2 regions of the Bradyrhizobium sp. CCBAU 21365 genome follow, and region 2 is predicted to be linked to the other one. Evidence: riboswitches for the same ligand, from Rfam matches in the RefSeq annotation. Region 2 holds a riboswitch; the other holds the start of a gene.
What was found. A riboswitch is a leader RNA that binds a small molecule or an ion and turns the genes downstream of it on or off. The one in region 2 is predicted to bind S-adenosylmethionine.
Positions count from the first base shown of each region.

Region 1: another riboswitch for S-adenosylmethionine. It lies ahead of XI02_RS42525 (O-succinylhomoserine sulfhydrylase); the one in region 2 lies ahead of XI02_RS40585 (homoserine O-acetyltransferase).

Region 1 covers NZ_CP030036.1:8,974,351-8,978,763, reverse strand. The annotation lists gene XI02_RS42530 (SDR family NAD(P)-dependent oxidoreductase) at 19-792, shown strand; gene XI02_RS42525 (O-succinylhomoserine sulfhydrylase) at 1,065-2,258, opposite strand; SAM riboswitch at 2,335-2,414, opposite strand; gene XI02_RS42520 (2'-deoxycytidine 5'-triphosphate deaminase) at 2,597-3,655, shown strand; gene XI02_RS42515 (hypothetical protein) at 3,864-4,413, shown strand, end outside.
Region 2 covers NZ_CP030036.1:8,576,281-8,580,693, forward strand. The annotation lists partial or broken gene XI02_RS40575 (alpha/beta fold hydrolase) at 1-654, shown strand, start outside; gene metW (methionine biosynthesis protein MetW) at 706-1,371, opposite strand; gene XI02_RS40585 (homoserine O-acetyltransferase) at 1,368-2,573, opposite strand; SAM riboswitch at 2,659-2,738, opposite strand; gene XI02_RS40590 (chorismate mutase) at 2,913-3,776, shown strand; gene hisC (histidinol-phosphate transaminase) at 3,876-4,413, shown strand, end outside.

The DNA of each region.
Region 1 (4,413 bases), 400 kb from region 2:
GAAGAGGGAGCGCTCGCAATGAAGAACACCCCGTTCGATCTCACCGGCCAGGTCGCGGTCATCACCGGCTCGAGCCGCGGCATCGGCCGCGCCTCGGCGGAGCTTCTGGCAAAACTCGGCGCCAAGGTCGTGATCTCCTCGCGCAAGGCGGATGCCTGCCAGGAAGTCGCCGACGGCATCAAGCAGGCGGGCGGCGATGCGCTCGTCATCCCCTGCAACATCGCGCGCCGCAACGAGGTCGAGGCGCTGGTCTCGGGCACGATCAAGCACTACGGCAAGATCGACATCCTGGTCTGCAATGCCGCGGTGAACCCGTATTACGGCCCGCTGCTCGACATCACGGACGAGGCCTTCGACAAGATCATGGGCTCGAACGTCAAGAGCAACATCTGGTTGTCCGCGCTGGCGATCCCGCAGATGGCCGAGCGCGGCAAGGGCTCGGTCGTGATCATCTCCTCGATCGGCGGCCTGCGCGGCTCGACCGTGATCGGCGCCTACGGCATCTCCAAGGCCGCCGACTTCGCGCTGTGCCGCAGCCTCGCCGGCGAGTGGGGCCCGAAGGGTGTGCGCGTCAACTGCGTGGCGCCCGGCCTGGTGAAAACCGACTTCGCCCGCGCGCTGTGGGAGGACCCGGATAATCTGAAGCGCCGCACCGCATCGACGCCGCTCCGCCGCATCGGCGAGCCCGACGAGATCGCCGGCGCCGTGGCCTATCTCGCCTCCGACGCCTCGACCTTCATGACCGGCCAGACCATCGTGGTCGACGGCGGCGTCACCACGGCGGCGACGTAAGGGCCGTTCCTTCGCCTCCCCCGCGCGCGAGGGCTATCGCATTTCGTGGCGGTGCCCTCGTGGCCATCCTTCGAGACGCCCGCCTTCGGCGGGCTCCTCAGGATGAGGTCTTGTTTTGCGGCACAATAGTAGACCCTCATGGTGAGGAGCGCCGCTTGCGGCGCGTCTCGAACCACGAGGCCAAGCACTTGCGCGGTCGCCAAGGGGCATATGCGATAGCCCTGCCCGCAAGCGGGAGAGGGCGCCGAGCTCTCCAAGCCTATCTGTTCGCCCTAAACCCGCTCCAGCGCCCGCTCAAAATCCTCGATCAAATCGTCGGGATGCTCGAGCCCGGCCGAGAAGCGAATGAAGCCTTCGCTGATGCCGAGCTCGGCGCGGGCCTCCGGCGCCAGGCGCTGATGCGTCGTGGTCGCGGGATGCGTCACCAGGCTCTTGGCGTCGCCGAGATTGTTGGAGATGCGCGAGATCTTCAGCGCGTTGAGGCAGCGGAAGGCGCCGGCCTTGCCGTCCTTCACCTCGAAGCCGACCAGCGTCGAGCCGGCGCCCATCTGCTTCTTCACCGTCTCGGCCTGCGGATGATCGGGGCGGCCCGGATAGACCAGCCGCGTGATCTTCGGATGCCTGGCCAGCGCCTCGGCGATCTTCGCCGCGTTCTCGGTCTGGGCGCGAACGCGGACGCCGAGCGTCTCCAGTCCCTTCAGCAGCACCCAGGCGTTGAACGGCGACAGCGACGGACCGGTCTGGCGCATGAAATTATGGATGTGCTCGGCGATGAAGGCTTCCGACGACAGGATGACGCCGCCGAGGCAGCGGCCCTGGCCGTCGATATGCTTGGTCGCGGAATAGACCACGACGTCGGCGCCGAGCGACAGCGGGCTCTGCCAGATCGGCGTCGCGAACACATTGTCGACGATCAGCCGGGCGCCGCCGCTATGCGCTATCCTGGCGATCGCGCCGATGTCGAGCACGTCGAGCGTCGGATTGGTCGGGCTCTCCAGGAAGAAGGTCTTGGTGTTCGGCCGCAATGCGCGCTGCCACTGGTCGAGATCGAGGCCGTCGACCAGGGTCGTCTCGATGCCGTAGCGCGGCAGCAGGTCCTGCACCACGTAGAGGCAGGAGCCGAACAGGGCCTTCGAGGCCACCACGTGATCGCCGGCCTTCAGCGGCGCGAGGATCGCGGTGGTCACCGCGGCCATGCCGGTCGCGGTCGAGCGCGCGGCTTCCGCGCCCTCGAGCTCGATCATGCGGCGCTCGAACATCGCAATCGTCGGATTGGAATAGCGCGAATAGATGAAGCCGGGGTCCTGGCCCTTGAAGCGCGCCTCGCATTGCTCGGCGGTGTCGTAGACGTAGCCCTGGGTGAGAAACAGCCCTTCCGACGTCTCCCCGAATTGCGAGCGGAGCGTGCCGCCATGGACGAGGCGGGTTTCGGGACGAAAGCGGGCGGTACCTTCAGATTCAGACATGTGACCTCCGAAGTGGCCATTTCTCCTGGAGAATGGCCACAAAAAAACCGGCCTGGAGCAACCTCCACAAGCCGGGATCACACTGTCCCCGGCCTGTTTAGCGACTTATTTAACGTGGCTGCAAGCCGGCCGGCTCAAATCACCACGGGATAAGTGCAGCTGATATTCCCTCGCGCCCTTTCCGTCAAGACGGTCATCGGATAACCCGTAAAAGCCCATATTTTGGGGCTTGATGGCCGCCTGGAGTATGATTTTTGGGCCATCTCGAGGGATCGCCGAGGGACCGCGCCGTGTCGTTCACGCTGGAAGAAGAATCCAACGGAATTCTGCCCGACCGCATGATCGCGGAGATGGCGGAGGCCGGCCTCATTCTGCCCGCCTACGACTTCGTCGAGAGCCAGATCCAGCCGGCCAGCCTCGATCTGCGCCTTGGCGACATCGCCTACCGGGTCCGCGCCAGCTTCCTGCCGGGACCCGATGCCACCGTCGCCGAGCGGATCGACCAGCTGAAGCTGCACGAGATCGATCTGTCCGACGGCGCGGTGCTGGAGACCAACTGCGTCTACATCGTGCCGCTGCTGGAGAGCCTGGCGCTGCCGCCGGAGATCGTCGCCGCGGCCAACCCGAAGAGCTCGACCGGACGGCTCGACGTCTTCACCCGCGTGATCGCCGACGGCACCCGCCGCTTCGACATGATCGGCGCCGGCTATCACGGCCCGCTCTACGCCGAGATCAGCCCGAAGACGTTTCCCGTGCTGCTGCGCGAGGGTTCGCGGCTCAGCCAGGTCCGCTTCCGGATCGGCGAGGCGACGCTCTCCGCCGACGAGCTCGATGCGCTGCATGCCGCCGAGCGGCTGGTCGATATCGACGATGCCGATCTCACCCATGGCGTCGCGCTTTCCGTCGATCTCTCTGGCGAGAGCTCGGGCGGCTTCGTCGGCTATCGCGCCAAGCGCCACACCGGCGTGGTCGATGTCGATCGCCGCGGCGGTTATGCGGTCGACGATTTCTGGGAGCCGATCAAGGCCCGGCCCGACGGCAGCCTCATTCTCGATCCCGGCGAGTTCTACATCCTGGCTTCGAAAGAGGCGGTGCAGGTGCCGCCGGACTACGCCGCGGAGATGGTGCCGTTCGATCCGCTGGTCGGCGAATTCCGCGTCCACTATGCCGGCTTCTTCGATCCCGGTTTCGGCTATGCCGGCGCCGGCGGCAAGGGCGCGCGCGCCGTGCTCGAAGTGCGCTCGCGCGAGGTGCCGTTCATTCTCGAGCATGGCCAGATCGTCGGCCGCCTCGTCTATGAACGGATGCTCGAGCGCCCCGACGCGCTGTACGGTCAGCGCATCGGCTCGAACTATCAGGCGCAGGGCCTGAAGCTCTCCAAGCATTTTCGCGTGTAATTCCGCGAGTCGGACTTTGCGTCATTCTCCGCTGTCATTCCCCGCGAAAGCGGGGAATCCAGTACGCCGCGGCCCCTCCATCGACAACGACTGTCTCTGGAATACTGGATCGCCCGATCAAGTCGGGCGATGACACTGCGCTTGGGTTTGGTTGCGTCGTCATGCTGACGATGACACACTCCACCAAAATAAGAGATCGGGAGTAAACATGAGCGCCGCAACAGATTCAGCGCAGCAAGAAGCGCAGTGGCGGAAATGGCGCAGCGTCGCCGATCTCTATCACGCCTTCTTCACCGGGCTGATCCTCACCGTCGTCACGCGGCGCGGCACGGCTGATGCAGCGGAGTTCGTCTTTCGCGTGTTTCGCCGCCAGCAGCAGGAACGCTTTCTCCCCGGCTTGAAGAAGCTCGGTCTCGACGGCCTGCCGCCGGCGGTCGCGGCCGCGCAGTATCATTATCTCTCCAACTGGATCGGCGGCGTGCATGTCGAATACATGCACGAGACCGACCGCAAGGCCTGGATCCGCTATCCGCCGCCGCGCTGGATCTGGAAGGGCACGGCGATCTGCGGCGTGCCTGGCGAGGTCTCGCGCGCGATGCTGCGCGGCTGGCACGCCAACAACGGCGTCGCGCTCGGGGATTTGCGGCTCGGCTTCGTCTGCACCAAGCAGAGTGTCGACGGCCAGGACGGCCTCGAGGGCTATTACTGCGAATACGATCATCCGCTCGAGCTCGATCAGCGCCTCGTGTTCGCGCGCC
Region 2 (4,413 bases):
TTCTATACCGACGCGCTCGCCGTGCTCGACCATCTTGGCATCGCAAGGGCGCATTTCGTCGGGCTCTCGATGGGCTCCTATTCGTCGCTGCAGGTCGCGCTCAATGCGCCGGAGCGCGCGCTGTCGATGACGCTGGCCGCCGTCGGCTCCGGCTCGAGCCTCGAGAATCTCGATGCCTTCCGCGCGCAGTGCCGCGCCAATGCCGAGCAATACGAGAGCATCGGCTCGGTCGAGGTCGCCAAGGTGACGCGCGAGGCGCCGAGCCGGATTCCGTTCCTGATCAAGGATCCGCGCGGCCACGCCGACTTCTACGCCGCACTCGCCCGCCACGACGCCAGGGGCTCCGCCAACACGATGCGCAGCTTCCAGGGCGGCCGGCCCTCGATCTACACCATGACCGACGCCATCAAGCGTGTGTCAACGCCGGCGCTGATCCTGTGCGGCGACGAGGACGACAATTGCATCGCGCCCAGCATGTTCCTGAAGCAGCATCTGCCGGCCGCCGGGCTTTCCTTCTTCCCGAAGTCGGGTCACGTGCTCAACCTCGAGGAGCCGGCGCTGTTCAACGAGATGGTCGAGCGCTTCATCGCGCTGGTCGAGGCCGGCCGCTGGCCGGTGCGCGATCCGCGGTCGCTGGTGGCGGCGCCGGTGTAGTCTTGTCATTCCGGGGCACGCGAAGCGTGAACCCGGAATGACGCCAAGACGTCACTTCCCCTGCCCACCCCGGCTGAGCAGGAACACGCCCTGCTCGCCGAACATGTTCCACACCCACCACGGCAGGTTGAGCGGCACCGGGCGGCCGTAGAGATCGAGCGCGACCGCGCGCTCCATCTTGACGTTGATCTCCTCGCAGAGCTGCACGAAATCCTTGATGGTGCAGAAATGGATGTTCGAGGTGTCGTACCAGCTCGCCGGCAAATTCTCGGTCCGCGGCATGTGGCCGCCGATCAGGAGCTGCAGCCGCATCTTCCAGAATCCGAAATTCGGGAACGAGACGATGGCGCGCTGGCCGATCCGCAGCAGATTTTCCAGCACCACCTTGGGCTGCCGCGTCGCCTGCAAGGTCTGCGACAGGATCACGTAGTCGAACGCATCGTCGGGATAGTTGACGAGATCGGTGTCGGCATCGCCCTGCACCACGGCGAGCCCCTTGGCGACGCAGCCGTTGACACCCTCGCGCGACAGCTCGATGCCGCGGCCGTCGATGCCGCGGCTCTCCAGCAGTTGCAGCAGCTCGCCGTCGCCGCAGCCGACATCGAGCACGCGCGAGCCTGGCCGCACCATGTCGGCGACCAGCAGATGATCGGTGCGATAGCCGCCGGTCCGCTCCGGCGCGACGCCCGGCAAGGGCAATGTCTGCTGCATGCTCATGACTGGCCGCCGTCCTTCAATCCGCGCGCCTTGCCTGCGGCCAGCAGGAAAGCGCGGGAGATCTCGAGGAATTCGGGCACGTCGAGCAGGAAGGCGTCGTGCCCCTTGTCGGTCTCGATCTCGGCGAACGACACCCGCGCGCTCGACGCGTTCAGCGCATGCACCAGCGCGCGCGATTCCGAGGTCGGAAACAGCCAGTCACTGGTGAACGACACCACGCAGAACCGGGTCTGGATGCCGGTGAACGCCTTCGCCAGCACGCCGTTGTGGTCGGCGGCGATGTCGAAATAGTCCATCGCACGGGTCAGATAGAGATAGGAGTTGGCGTCGAACCGTTCGACAAAGGACGAGCCCTGGTAGCGCAGATAGCTCTCGACCTGGAAATCCGCATCGAACGAGAAGGTCGGCAGCTCGCGGTCCTGCATCCGCCGTCCGAACTTGCGATGCAGCGCGGCGTCCGAGAGATAGGTGATGTGCGCGGCCATCCGCGCCACTGCCAATCCGCGATGCGGATGGGTGTCCTCGTCGACATAGCGGCCGCCGCGCCAGTCCGGATCGGCCATCACGGCCTGGCGGCCGAGCTCGTGGAACGCGATGTTCTGCGCCGAGTGGCGCGTCGAGCAGGCGATCGCGAGCGTCGAGAACACGCGCTCCGGATAGGCCGCGGTCCATTGCAGCACCTGCATGCCGCCCATCGAGCCGCCGACCACGCAGAACAGCGTCGTGATGCCGAGGCGGTCGATCAGCATCGCCTGCGCGCGCACCATGTCGGGGATGGTGATGATCGGGAAATCAAGTCCCCACACCTTGCCGGTCGCGGGATTCAGCGACGCGGGCCCGGTCGAGCCCATGCAGCCGCCGATCACATTGGAGCAGATGATGAAGTATTTTTCGGGATCGATCGGCCGGCCGGCGCCGACCATGGTCTCCCACCAGCCGGGCTTGCCGGTGACGGGATGGATGTTGTTGACATGCTGATCGCCGGTCAGCGCGTGGCAGACCAGGATCGCGTTGGAGCGGTCGGCATTGAGCTCGCCATAGGTCTGGTAGGCGATCTGGAACGGTGCGAGATCGACGCCGCAATCGAGCTTGAGCGGCTGGTCCATCCCGAACTTCGCCACCAGTGACGACGGATGGTCGGCCTCATGGGCGCGATCATCGCTTTGGGTTTGTGGGCTCGGTATCGGACGCACGTTGCTCATCTAGGCGACCCTGCCTCCGCGCGGGAGGGCTCGACGGACCTCAGGCCAATAAAAAACCCGGCCTGAACAAAGGTTCGGCCGGGAGCTGATAAGGTCCCCGGCCTGTTTAGCGAGTTGTTTAACGTGGCTGCAAGCCGGCCGGCTCAAATGACCACGGGACGCAGGGAACGTAGTCCCCGCGCCCCCCGGCGTCAAGACAGCCCTGCCCACGGCCAATTGGTTAACCGAATGCGCAAGGCACGCCTGCGACGTTTCTCTTTGCTTTCGCTGCCCGTCTTTCCTAATCAGGGACCCTGTCCGACGCGGCAACGGGCCGCCCCGACGACAAGGTTTGAGAGCATGTCCAACCCACCCCCGTCGCCGCCCTCGCTGCAGGAGCTGCGCAAGGAAATCGATGCGATCGACGAGCAGGTTCACCGCCTGCTGATGGCGCGCGGCGACATCATCGACCGCCTGATCCAGGTCAAGAAGACCCAGGAGGTCGGCTCCGCATTCCGCCCGGCGCGCGAGGCCAGCATGATGCGCGAACTGGTGCGGCGTCATCGCGGCATCCTGCCGCTCGACACCATCGAGAGCATCTGGCGCGTCATCATCTCGACCTTCACCTATGTGCAGGCGCCGTTCGCGGTGCATGCCGATGTTTCCGTCGGCGAGTCGGCCATGCGCGACTCGGCGCGCTTTCACTTCGGCTTCGTGGTGCCTTACGTCTCGCATTTCAGCGCGCAGGCCGCGGTCGAGGCGGTGGCGAAGTCGAAGGGCGACCTCGCGCTGGTCTCCGCGATCGCGAGCCGCACGCCGTGGTGGAATGCGCTCGAGGCCAGTGGCGCGCCGAAGATCATCGCGCGGCTGCCGTTCCTCGAACGCGCCGACCATCCCGCCGCGCTGCCGGTGTTCGTGATCTCGCGGGTCGCCGACGACGCCATGGTCACCGAGGTGCAGACCTGGAGCGTGCGCGTCTCCGGCTGGAACGCCGATGTCGCCCGCGCGCTGGCGCCGCTCGCCGAGATCGTCGCGGTCCCCGACACCGCCTTCGACGGCGCGGCGCTGCTGGTCTCGGTCACCGGGCAAGACCTGACTAACAAGGGTTTCGAGGCCATCAAGCTCGCCTTGATCAAGGCCGGCGCCTCGGTGCGCTCGTCGGCCCTCGTCGGCAGCCACGCAACGCGCTATACGGTGCCCTCTAACGGATCGGCCAGGACCTGAAGGTAGAGCCAGCCGCCCGTCCAGGCTTTTGTTTTGACGCGTTTTCTTCACGCGAACCGGTATCCACGTCGCTCGAAAACGCTCTGTTCGGAGTTGATGATGTCCCGCCCCGTGCCGAACCCCGGCATCCTCGATATTGCGCCCTACACGCCCGGCAAGAGCCCGGTGCCGGAACCGGGCCGCAAGGTGTTCAAGCTGTCCGCCAACGAGACGCCGTTCGGTCCGTCTCCGAAGGCGATCGCGGCCTACAAGGCCGCGGCTGACCATCTCGAGGACTATCCGGAGGGCACCTCGCGCGTGCTGCGCGAGGCGATCGGCCGCGCCTACGGGCTCGATCCCGACCGCATCATCTGCGGCGCCGGCTCCGACGAGATCCTCAATCTCTTGGCGCACACCTATCTCGCCCCCGGCGACGAGGCGATCTCGACCACCCACGGCTTCCTGGTCTACCCGATCGCCACCATGGCGAACGGCGCCAGGAACGTGATCGCGGCCGAGACCAATTTCACCGCCGACGTCGACGCCATCCTCAAGGTGGTGACGCCGAAGACAAAACTGGTCTGGCTCGCCAACCCGAACAATCCGACCGGCACCTACATCCCGTTCGACGAGGTCAAGCGCCTGCGCGCCGCGCTGC